DNA from 2 places in the Bradyrhizobium sp. ORS 111 genome. Region 1 is predicted to be linked to the other one. Evidence: riboswitches for the same ligand, from Rfam matches in the RefSeq annotation. Region 1 holds a riboswitch; the other holds the start of a gene.
The links. A riboswitch is a leader RNA that binds a small molecule or an ion and turns the genes downstream of it on or off. The one in region 1 is predicted to bind cobalamin.
Positions count from the first base shown of each region.

Region 1 (5,236 bases):
CCAAGACACTCTCCATCGGAATGCCCTTGGCCTGGAGAAACGAGTGGAAGCCCATGACGCCGAGGCCGACTGAGCGCTCGCGCAGGGCGGCGTAGCGGGCACGCTTCATGCCGCCCGGTGCCACCGTGATGAAGCGGGTGAGCACGTTATCGAGGAAGCGCATGACGTCCTCGATGAAGCCGGGCTCCTCATTCCACTGGTCCCAGGTCTCGAGGTTGAGCGACGACAGGCAGCACACCGCGGTGCGCTCCTCGTCGCGATGATCGATACCGGTCGGCAGCGTAATCTCGCTGCATAGGTTGGAGGTCGAGACCTTGAGGCCGAGCTCGCGCTGGTGCTTGGGGAGCGCGCGGTTCACGGTGTCGATGAACAAGAGATAAGGCTCGCCGGTCTGCAGCCGGTTCTCAAGGATGCGTTGCCACAGCTGGCGGGCGTCGATCTCGCGGATGACCTCGTTAGTCTTCGGGCTCCGCAGAGCGAACGCGGTGCCGGCGCCTACGGCACGCATGAACTCGTCGGTGACGTTGATGCCGTGATGGAGGTTAAGGCTCTTGCGGTTGAAGTCGCCGGACGCCTTGCGGATCTCGAGGAACTCCTCGATCTCGGGATGGTGGATATCGAGATAGACCGCCGCCGAGCCGCGCCGCAACGAGCCCTGGCTGATCGCCAGCGTCAGGCCGTCCATGACGTGGATGAAGGGGATGATGCCTGAGGTGACGCCGCCCTTCACCTTCTCGCCGATCGAGCGAACATTGCCCCAGTAGGTGCCGATGCCGCCACCGTTGGAGGCAAGCCAGACATTCTCGTTCCAGGTGCCGACGATGCCTTCGAGCGAGTCCGACACCGAATTAAGGAAGCACGAAATAGGCAGGCCACGCGTGCTGCCGCCATTCGAGAGCACTGGCGTCGCCGGCATGAACCACAGCCGGGACATTGCATCATAAAGACGCTGAGCATGGGCAACATCGTCCGCAAACGCGCACGATACCCGCGCAAACATGTCTTGGATGCCTTCGCCGGGGAGCAGATAACGGTCGGTCAGGGTCAGCTTGCCGAACGATGTCAGGAGATTGTCGCGCGACCGATCAAGGGCGAGGTCAGACGGCTTTGGAGACGCCGCAAGGGGCCGAGGCAGCGGAGCCAGCGATGGAGGCGGAACAGACAGCTGAAGCGCGGCAGGCTTTGCCTGCGCTCGCGGCGGCCGCACACTGGACAGTGCAAGGAGATGACCCTGCTGATCGAAATCGTAAGACGGCGACATCGGCAACCCCGCGATGTTTGGCGCTGGGGGCCGCGGACGACTTGCAAGGAGACCGGGCAAATGTCCCCGGCTGCAAGCGACCTACCGGGGCACCCCGCCCGAGGACGTTCGTTCTGTCGCGGCAGGTCTCCTGGCTCGCGGGTCGCTGCGGCTGTCGGCCTTCCCGGCGCTGTCGCCAGTGACCATGATGACAACCGCTCGTCGCTTACAGTTGCGGGGGCAGCCTCGGAATAGCCATTGCCGGCGCACCGGGTTCCCTCTTAGCTTCCATCCTACGAGATATAGGAATGAAAGACCGTGACAGGTCTACATATAGGCGCGACTCGCCGAGGTTCGTCAAGCCTTGTGCTGAGGGAGATCAAGATTCAGAAGGCAAAAGGGCACCGTCAAGTTAACGAATTGGAGCGGCCGAGGCGGTAAACAACCGGCATGCCAACCGTCCGGGACCCCTCTTTATCGCCGCCATTGCTTCCCATCGGAAGCGATCAGGCTATGCCGTTTGGTCGTATTAGCTTGCGCATGGTCGAGGAAATGCTGGCGGCGTGTGGCATTGGCGTGACCTATGAAACCGTGGGCCAGTGGGGAAGGAAATTCGGCAAAGCGTTCTCCGATCGGATTCGCCAGCGCGCTCCCGCTCGCGGCGGCAAATGGCATCTGGACGAAATCGTTATCTCGCTCGCGGGCGAACAACATTGGCTCTGGCGCGCTGTCGACCAGAATGGCTTCGTCTCGACGCCTTTCCAGCGCTGAAGAGACTCGCGCGCCGCGCAGCAGTTCATGAAGAAGCTCTTGAAATCCGCCGGCACGCCGCCGCGCGTGATGATCACGGACAAGCTCCGTTCGTACGGCGCTGCGAGGGGGAAGCTGGGCTTTCACGTCGAACATCGTCAGCACAAAGCTCCCAACAATCGGGCCGAGAATTCTCATCAGGCCGACGTGGCGACGCGAGCGGATCATGAAGCGTTTCAAATCGTCCCGCCAAGCTCAACGGTTTCTGTCAGTTCACGATCAGGTCGCGAAGCTTTTCAACATCCCCTATCCCGGAGCCGTCGCTGCCGACTTCCGTCGTGCTTCGCGCGAGCGAGCCTTTGCGACTTGGCGCGAGATCTCCACGACAAGCGCTATCGCCGAATCTCGAACCTCTGAGAATCCCCTTCTTCGGCTCCGCGTCGATTAAGTTGACGATGCCCAGCCTCGATCTCGACATATGGCACGGAAACAGATGGATTCGAAATCGGCAAAGCTGTCATGAGCACGGCTTCTCTCTAGCCTGCCGACCGGACCGAACGTAACCATGCAGGGAGCGAGGGCGTGATCCACTTAGGTGCACAGATCCCTGGATCACACCCACGGCTATCTTCGGAAAGCGAACCTGTCACGGCTCCAGCGCGACCTGCAAGCCCTTGCTGCCCTCAACATGAACATAACGGGGCCCGATCGGCCGACCCCTGCCGCTGGCGACGGTGACAATGTCTTCCAGAGGCATGGCGCGCGCATCCGCCTCAGGGCGGGACAAGATCAGATCGGCGTGAAACAGCCCTTCTGATTCAAGACCGGTAGCATCGACGCCAAGAGCCGCCAAGCTGGCCAAACAACTTTCAAACTCGTCAGCATCGCGAAAGCGACGCTGGATAAACGTCGCGCCCGCAAGACGTTCTGTCACAAGGCCACGCCTCGCGAACGTCGTGGCCAAGGAATCAAATGGGAACATTCGTAGGACGAAGGAGATGATCCAAAGACGCTGATCTGTCGCATCGAGAATTTTGCTGAACGTTTTCTCGGTAACGTAGCCGATGCAACCCGTCGACATGATAACATCCGTGGAGCGGATAATGCGCGCGCTGTCCGTCGATAGCGCCTCCTTTTCAAGGTCAGCGACAATGCCCTGCTCCAGGAGACCAACATCCGTTGCATAGCTGATCGCCGGTGCCGACATATCGAGGCCGATAAACCGCGCCAAACCGACATCAGGCCAAGCTGCATAAAAATTTCGATCGAGATGCACCAGTGTCTCAGAACTGATCGCCCTCATCTCGCGCCGGGCGTAGCGGTGACGCAAGCCCCCGAAGGTCAGTGGAAACCGATGCACCGCTGCGTTGATGCCGTATGAACAGCCAACATCAAGCACGACCGGCTTAAGGCCGGTTGCCGAAGCTTTCGCTGCCAGAATTTGGCGCACAACCGGCTCAGCCACGTCCGGGATCATATAATCCAAGTCTCCCAGGACAGAGAAATATGCCCTTGGATCATCCAAAGCATAAATATCATCGAAGATAGCTTTAGACCGATTGATACGCGAAAAATCTGTTCGCAACCCAATGTCTCCCATTTCGTTTTGCAAGCCACTCGACGGCTGTTGCCTTCAAGTACTCGATGCCTTATCGCAGAGATTGGCCGAGGCATAAACCCCATCGCGCGCTTTTTCAGGCTCGCTTCGTGAAACAGAGGGCAACCTCTTTATTGCAGAGCACGAGAAGATGAAGTGGCTCCAAAAGCAGACACGAGATTCTTCGGCATTTAAGTGGTGGCGTTGAGGGCTTCTTGAATGTCGAATGGCAGCCATTGTAATGACCACAAATTGAGCGCGAACGGCTAGCTCCCGTCCTCGGACGCGACACGCTTGCGAAGCCATCCAAGATGCGCGTGCGGGGTCGAAGGGACCCGGCGCGCGCCAGGCGCGGACTGCCGGCATGACGCCGCAAGAGTTGAGCGATAGCCTCCGGATTGGGTGGACACGCAACCTTCGAATGTGGCAGCGCCGCTCCGGTTCAAAACGCAAATGCCGGTGTCTTCCATAGAGATTCCAAACCAACGTACTGGTTCATGGAGTTGCTCCCTTTCGTCAATCTGCTGGGCTCGATCCTACCGAACTTCGTGTCTTCGAGGAGCCGTCAGCGGCGATTACGACATGTGAACAAGCCTCTAGGCGATTGAGCGGGAGTCTATCGAAAAGGATGCATCCGCATGCGTTGAGGAGATCGGCTGCGCACTATCGGTTCTCGCGCTGGAAATGCTTGCGATGCACGGTCTTGAATCGCCACCGCGGTTGGATTTTCGCCTACCCGGCTAGCGATCATCGGCCTATTAGGCGAGCTGCCCCTCACGTCGGCTCGCGCTCCTGATTATCCTCCAGTATCTCCTGCCGCAGCTTTGGACCTTGACTGAGCCGTCGCCCGAGCGCCGCGACGAAATTGTCGTAGCGCGCGGCCGCCTGCGCCCTCGCCGCCTTTGCAGCCGGCTCGGGGAGTGGTGGTGTCGTCGTCAGCCAGAAGCGAACGAACAACGCCAGGGTCTCGACCGAGATCCCCATGTCGCGTTCGAGCCGCGCGATGCGGCGATCGACCTGATCAAGTCGCTTGGCAACGGCAGCCTCCCGCCGTTCGTCTGCGTCCGGCGACAGGAAGGACGCGATCGCGGCTTCGGCGATGAGCGACATCGACTGCTCGCGCCGGGCGGCATAGGCCGACAGCGTCTTCATGACGTCTGGATCGAGATAGACCGATATCTGGGCTTTCTTCTTCGGCGAGGTCATGCTTGCCTCATAATCCGAGATCGTCGCCGGGATCGAGTGATGCTTGGCGCGCGACGCCCTGCATCATGTCGTTCATGCGCCTGATTCGCGGAGCGTCTTCATCGAGCTCGTCGGCAAAATCGGGCGCGAACTCGTTGTCGATCGGTTCCTTCCTCTCCACGGTGTCCCGATCCAGTTCCGGCTGCTGCCGGCGGTCAGCCGTCTTCGGATCCTCTACGTCGGCCTGGTCGTCCGTCGACGCCGGCGGTGCCTTGGGTCGAGGCGGCAGTGGCCGTGAACTCCAATCGTCCGGCCGGTTGTTGTTGAGCTTGGTCGGCGTCGGCGGTGCCAGGATGCGCTCCTGGAAACGGCTGTCCTCGTAATAGCGCGCCTTCTTGGCGCGGATCGGATGCAGACCCGACATCATGACGATCTCGTCTGATGGGGGGAGCTGCATCATCTCG
Region 1 is NZ_CP120701.1:6,161,113-6,166,348, forward strand. It holds gene P6U30_RS28355 (ribonucleoside-diphosphate reductase subunit alpha) at 1-1,261, opposite strand, end outside; cobalamin riboswitch at 1,364-1,576, opposite strand; partial or broken gene P6U30_RS28360 (IS6 family transposase) at 1,691-2,430, shown strand; gene P6U30_RS28365 (class I SAM-dependent methyltransferase) at 2,637-3,575, opposite strand; gene P6U30_RS28370 (CopG family transcriptional regulator) at 4,362-4,793, opposite strand; gene P6U30_RS28375 (conjugal transfer protein TraG) at 4,801-5,236, opposite strand, start outside.

Region 2 (5,236 bases), 1.3 Mb from region 1:
TCCACATCGACCACGGGATAAGGCAGCCGGTTGATTCCGGTCGACAGATCGATCCAGTCGTCCGGCCGGCCACCGAACCGTTGCTGCGCGATATCGAGATTGCCGCCGTGCTCACGCATTTGTGGCTCCCTCACACCAAGGCCAGGATCGCGAATATCGCGGCCAGCAGCATCATGGCGCGACGATAGAGTTTCAGTCCGCGGCGGATATCGGCGGCGACGGGATCGCGCGCCGCTTCGTTCAACCAAGGCTCCTTCGCAACGCTGCTGTGGTAGATGCGCGGACCGCTCAGCCGCACGCCGAGCCCGCCGGCCATCGCGGCTTCCGGCCAACCGGCGTTCGGCGAGCGATGACGGCTCGCGTCCCGCAGCATGCATGACCACGCCTGCGCCCGCTGCGACGCAAGCAGTACGAACAGCAGGCCGGTGAGGCGCGCCGGGATGAGATTGGCAAGGTCGTCGATGCGGGCGGAAGCCCAGCCAAACGCCTCATGCCGCGCGGTACGGTGGCCGATCATGGAATCAAGCGTGTTGATCGCCTTGTAGCCGACAATGCCGGGTAGTCCGAACAGTGCGCCCCAAAACGCGGGCGCGACGATGCCGTCGGACGCATTCTCGGCCAGGCTCTCGATCGTCGCGCGCGCAATGCCGGCATCATCGAGCGTAGCGGCATCGCGTCCGACAATGCGCGAAACCGCCGCGCGTGCGCCCGTGACATCGCCGGACGCAAGCGGATCCGCGACCGCGGCGACATGGTCATGGAGTGAACGCAAGGCAACCAGCGGCCATGCCAGAATTCCGATCAGGACAATGCGGGTCCAGCCTGCGGGGAGCACGATCTGAACAGCCCAGGCGAGCGATGCTGCCAGTGCGATCACCAGAGTTGCCGCCGCGATGCCGGCTGCGCGACGCTGCGCAGGCGAAGCCGACGTCCGGTTCCAGCCGGTATCGACGGCGGTGATCAGCCGGCCGAGCCAGGTCACGGGATGACCGACGCGCGCGAACAGCCAATCCGGCCAGCCGATTAAGGCGTCGACCGCCATCGCCACCGCCATCGCTCCCGCAAAGCTCACGCACGTCTCCCGCCTCGATCTCTCCTGATGCGCAAGACCCCGCGCGAGCGCAAGCCCTCCCGTGATCGATTTCGGCTTTGTCTTTGGCAGCGTTTGGTGATTAGTGCTGGCCCGACAGGAGTTCATGATGGCCGTCATTCTGATAACGGGCGGAGCACGATCGGGAAAGAGCCGACGGGCCGAATCTCGCGCGCGCTCGTTTCCGGGACAGCCCATATATATTGCGACGGCCGAAGCGCTCGATGCGGAGATGGTGGAGCGCATCGCGCGCCACCGCGCGCGGCGAGGCGGCGACTGGATCGAACGGGAAGTGCCGCTCGACCTCGTCGCGGCCCTGGCCGAGACCGACGGCGGCGGGGCAAGGCTGGTCGACTGCCTTACGCTGTGGCTGTCGAACCTGCTTCATGCCGGGCGCGACTGGTCGCAGGACGTTGCACGTCTTGCCGAGGCGCTGCCTCGGCAGCACAGCCCGGTGATCATGGTGACCAACGAGGTGGGTCTCGGCATCGTGCCCGACAATGCGCTAGCGCGCACTTTCCGTGACGGCGCCGGCCTCATGAACCAGACCATTGCCGGCGTCGCAGAAGAGGTGGAGTTCGTGGTGGCAGGCCTGCCGCTGAAGCTTAAATAAAGATCGGATGACGAGCCTGATGGTCTCATTCGACGATACGTTTCGCCGGCAACTGCACGAATTGTTCGTGTGGCGCCGTGACGTGCGGCGCTTTCGAAGAGATCCGCTGCCGGACGGCGCGCTGGAGCGGCTGATCGAGACCGCCTGCCTGTCTCCGTCGGTTGGCCTCAGCCAGCCGTGGCGGTTCGTCATCGTCGAGGACAGGGCGAGGCGCAGCGCGGTGATCGAGGATTTCAAGCTCTGCAATGCCGATGCCCTGCAGTCCTATTCCGGTGAGCGCGCGGCGAAGTATGCCACCCTCAAGCTTTCGGGGCTCGAGGAGGCGCCGGGCCATCTGGCCGTTTTCGCGGACAAAACGAGCAGCATCGGTGCGGGCCTGGGGCGCGCGACGATGCCCGAAACCACCGAATATTCCGTCGTCGCCGCGATCTGCTCGATGTGGCTTGCCGCACGTGCGGAGGGCATTGGGCTCGGCTGGGTGTCGATCCTCGATCCGATCCGCGTTCACGGTATTCTCGACGTACCCGAGAGTTGGAAGTTTATCGGCTATCTCTGCATCGGCTACCCCGAGGCCGAGTGTGACCGGCCGGAGCTCGAGCAGGCCAAATGGGAATCGCGACGAAGTTCGGACGAGTTCACCGTGCGACGCTGATGGTTCGCGTGCCGCACTTTGACTGTTCGTCGCGAAGCCCCACGCCACTACGGGAGTACTCTGGTTTGTCTGGTTTGCAGTGCGCGCGGCCGAATCGTTGACAGTCGTTTCCGAATAAACCTATCTTGATGGCGACGGTTCTCCTTCGGGAGATCAAAAGGGAATGCGGTGCGGGCGTCGGCCCAAGGCCGTAGCTGTCCCCGCAACTGTAAACGGCGAGCCTTTCGTCACTATGCCACTGGGCCGAGCTGCCCGGGAAGGCGTCGACAGGCGATAACCCGTGAGCCAGGAGACCTGCCGTCAGTCGTGGTCACACGCGAGCACATCGGGCGGGGCGTCCTGGTGGGGTCGGCGCATTGCCGTTTGGGCATGCGGTGCCCGCGTTCGCGGTGACGTGCCACGTTAACCGCGAGTCCCTTTATGTCTTCATCTTCCCCCATTGCGCTCGGATGGCGCCTTGGCCTCGTTTGCTCGTTGTCATCGCTGCTGCCGGCCGAAAGCTGGGCGCAGACCGCTCCGTCAACCAGGCTGGATCCGATCCAGATCTCGCCTCCCGAGGCCGCGAAGCCGAAGCGTCCCTCGCGCAACAACACGGCCGCTGTTCGGTCGCGATCGAGGCTCACGACAAATCCGGCAGCCCATGACACGTCGCAGTCCGCTGTGTCGTCCGCATCGGCGTCACCGACGCTCAATGCTACCAAGCCGGAAGCAACTGGCAGCCGCCTCAACCTGACACCGCTGCAAACGCCGGCCAGCGTCGAGGTCATCTCGTCGGAGACCATCGCCGAACGCGGTCAGCACAATGTGATCGACGCCGTCACCCAGGACGGGGCCGGCTTCATCGCAACGCCGGCTCCCGGCAATGGCGGCCTGTCGTTCAGTACCCGTGGCTTCGCCGGCAGCAACTCGGTGATGACGCTGTATGACGGCACGCGCTTCTATGTCGGCTCTGGAACCCTGACCTTCCCATACGACACCTGGTCGACGCAGCGCATCGAGGTGCTGCGCGGCCCGGCCTCGGTCTTGTACGGCGAAGGCGCGATCGGCGGCGTCATCAACGTGATCCCGAAAAAGCCGCTCGCAACGCCTTACAACGACGCCGAGGTCTCGCTTGATAGCAACATGACGCGACGGCTCGCGCTCGACAGCGCCGGGCCGATCAATCCCAATGTATCGTATCGCGTGAATGCCACCGGTAACATGTCGGATGGCTGGGTCGATCGCGACAAGACATCGAATGTGGCGGTCTCCGCGGCAGTGCGGGTGCAGGCGTCCGACAATCTCGCCTTCACGCTTTCCGAGGACTACGGCGACCGTAGCCCGTCGCGCTATTTCGGCACGCCTGTCATCAACGGCGGAATCCTCGATGCGCTACGCTTCAGGAACTACAACGCATCGGACAGCACCATTCGCTATCGGGACAACTGGACCCAATTCAAGACCGAATGGGATGTCGCCGACGGCATCAAGGTCAACAATACGCTCTATTATCTGACCAGCGAGCGGCATTGGCGCGACATCGAGAACTACACCTGGAATCCGGCGACCCAGCTAATCGATCGCTCCAGCTATATCGAGATCTTCCACGACCAGAAGCAGCTCGGCAACCGGATGGATACGACGTTCAGCGGTCATATCTTCGGCTTTGCGAACCAGTTCGTTACGGGATTCGACGTCAACCACATCGACTTCACCCACACCAACAATTCGCCCTACGCCGGCGCATCGTCGGTCAATCCTTACGTCTTCGATCCCGGGTCATTCTTCGCGACGACGTCTCCAACCGCACCGGGCTTCAATGCAATCGTCAACCAATACGCGCTGTTTGCCGAGGACCGGCTTTCGCTGACCGACCAACTGTCGTTCGTCACCGGTGTCAGGTATGACCGCCCCGAGGTCGATCGTACCGACTATCGCGTGCCGTCGAACAGCTTCGACGTCACGCTGTCGGGCACCAGCTGGCGCGCCGGCCTCGTCTATGAGCCGGTCAAGAACCTCGCCTTCTACGGCCAATATGCCGTTGGCGTCGATCCGGTCACCAATCTGATTTCACTTTCGACCACGCAAAAGACCTTCCAGCTCGCCACGGGCAAGCAGACCGAGATCGGGGTCAAGCAGTCGTTCTGGGGCGGCCGCGGCGAGTGGACTCTGGCGGCCTATGAGATCATCAAGACCGGGCTGACCATTCCTGATCCCAGCAATCCCACCGGCGGCCTGGCGCTTCAGATCGGCCAGCAATCATCCCGCGGAGTCGAGGGATCGATCGGGCTCGCGCTGAATGACGGCTGGCGCATCGACGCCAATCTCGCCGTGCTGCGCGCCCGGTATGACAACAACAGCCAGGTCGTCGGCGGCAAGATCGTCAGCTATGACGGCAATGTGCCGGTCAACGTTCCGCAGCAGGTCTCCAACATCTGGCTGACCTGGGACTTCGCGCCCAACTGGTCGGTTTATGGCGGGGTGCAGATCGTCGGCCAGATGTATTCCGATCTTGCCAACACCCAGGCGAGGCCAGGCTACAACGTGGTCAACGGCGGTGTCAGGTGGAAGCCGGATGACCGCACCACGGTCGCGTTCCGCGTCTACAACCTGCTCGACAAGGTCTACGCGGTGACTTCGAACGGTACGGGGCAGTGGCTGCTGGGCATGCCGCGTACGGCGGAACTGTCCATCAACGTGAAGTTCTGATCGTGAGGAGCGCACCGATCCACCGGCCCGCGTAGGCAAGGGGGCCGGATGGAAGGCATGTGGCCTCGCGGGGTTTCGCGGCCATCCGACGAACGAAGATGGTCCGCGGGGTCATTCGATCCCGGTCCGTAAGAGCGCCCGCGCAATATCGAGCTCGCTAATCGCTTCGCGCAGGAATCTGCGCGCCGCGGGC
Region 2 is NZ_CP120701.1:7,485,076-7,490,311, reverse strand. It holds gene cobD (threonine-phosphate decarboxylase CobD) at 1-119, opposite strand, end outside; gene cbiB (adenosylcobinamide-phosphate synthase CbiB) at 131-1,072, opposite strand; gene cobU (bifunctional adenosylcobinamide kinase/adenosylcobinamide-phosphate guanylyltransferase) at 1,200-1,703, shown strand; gene bluB (5,6-dimethylbenzimidazole synthase) at 1,723-2,355, shown strand; cobalamin riboswitch at 2,474-2,672, shown strand; gene P6U30_RS34600 (TonB-dependent receptor) at 2,776-5,043, shown strand; gene P6U30_RS34595 (hypothetical protein) at 5,155-5,236, opposite strand, start outside.
Region 2: it holds a riboswitch for cobalamin, as region 1 does, so the genes downstream of both, P6U30_RS34600 (TonB-dependent receptor) here and P6U30_RS28355 (ribonucleoside-diphosphate reductase subunit alpha) in region 1, are expected to answer to the same signal.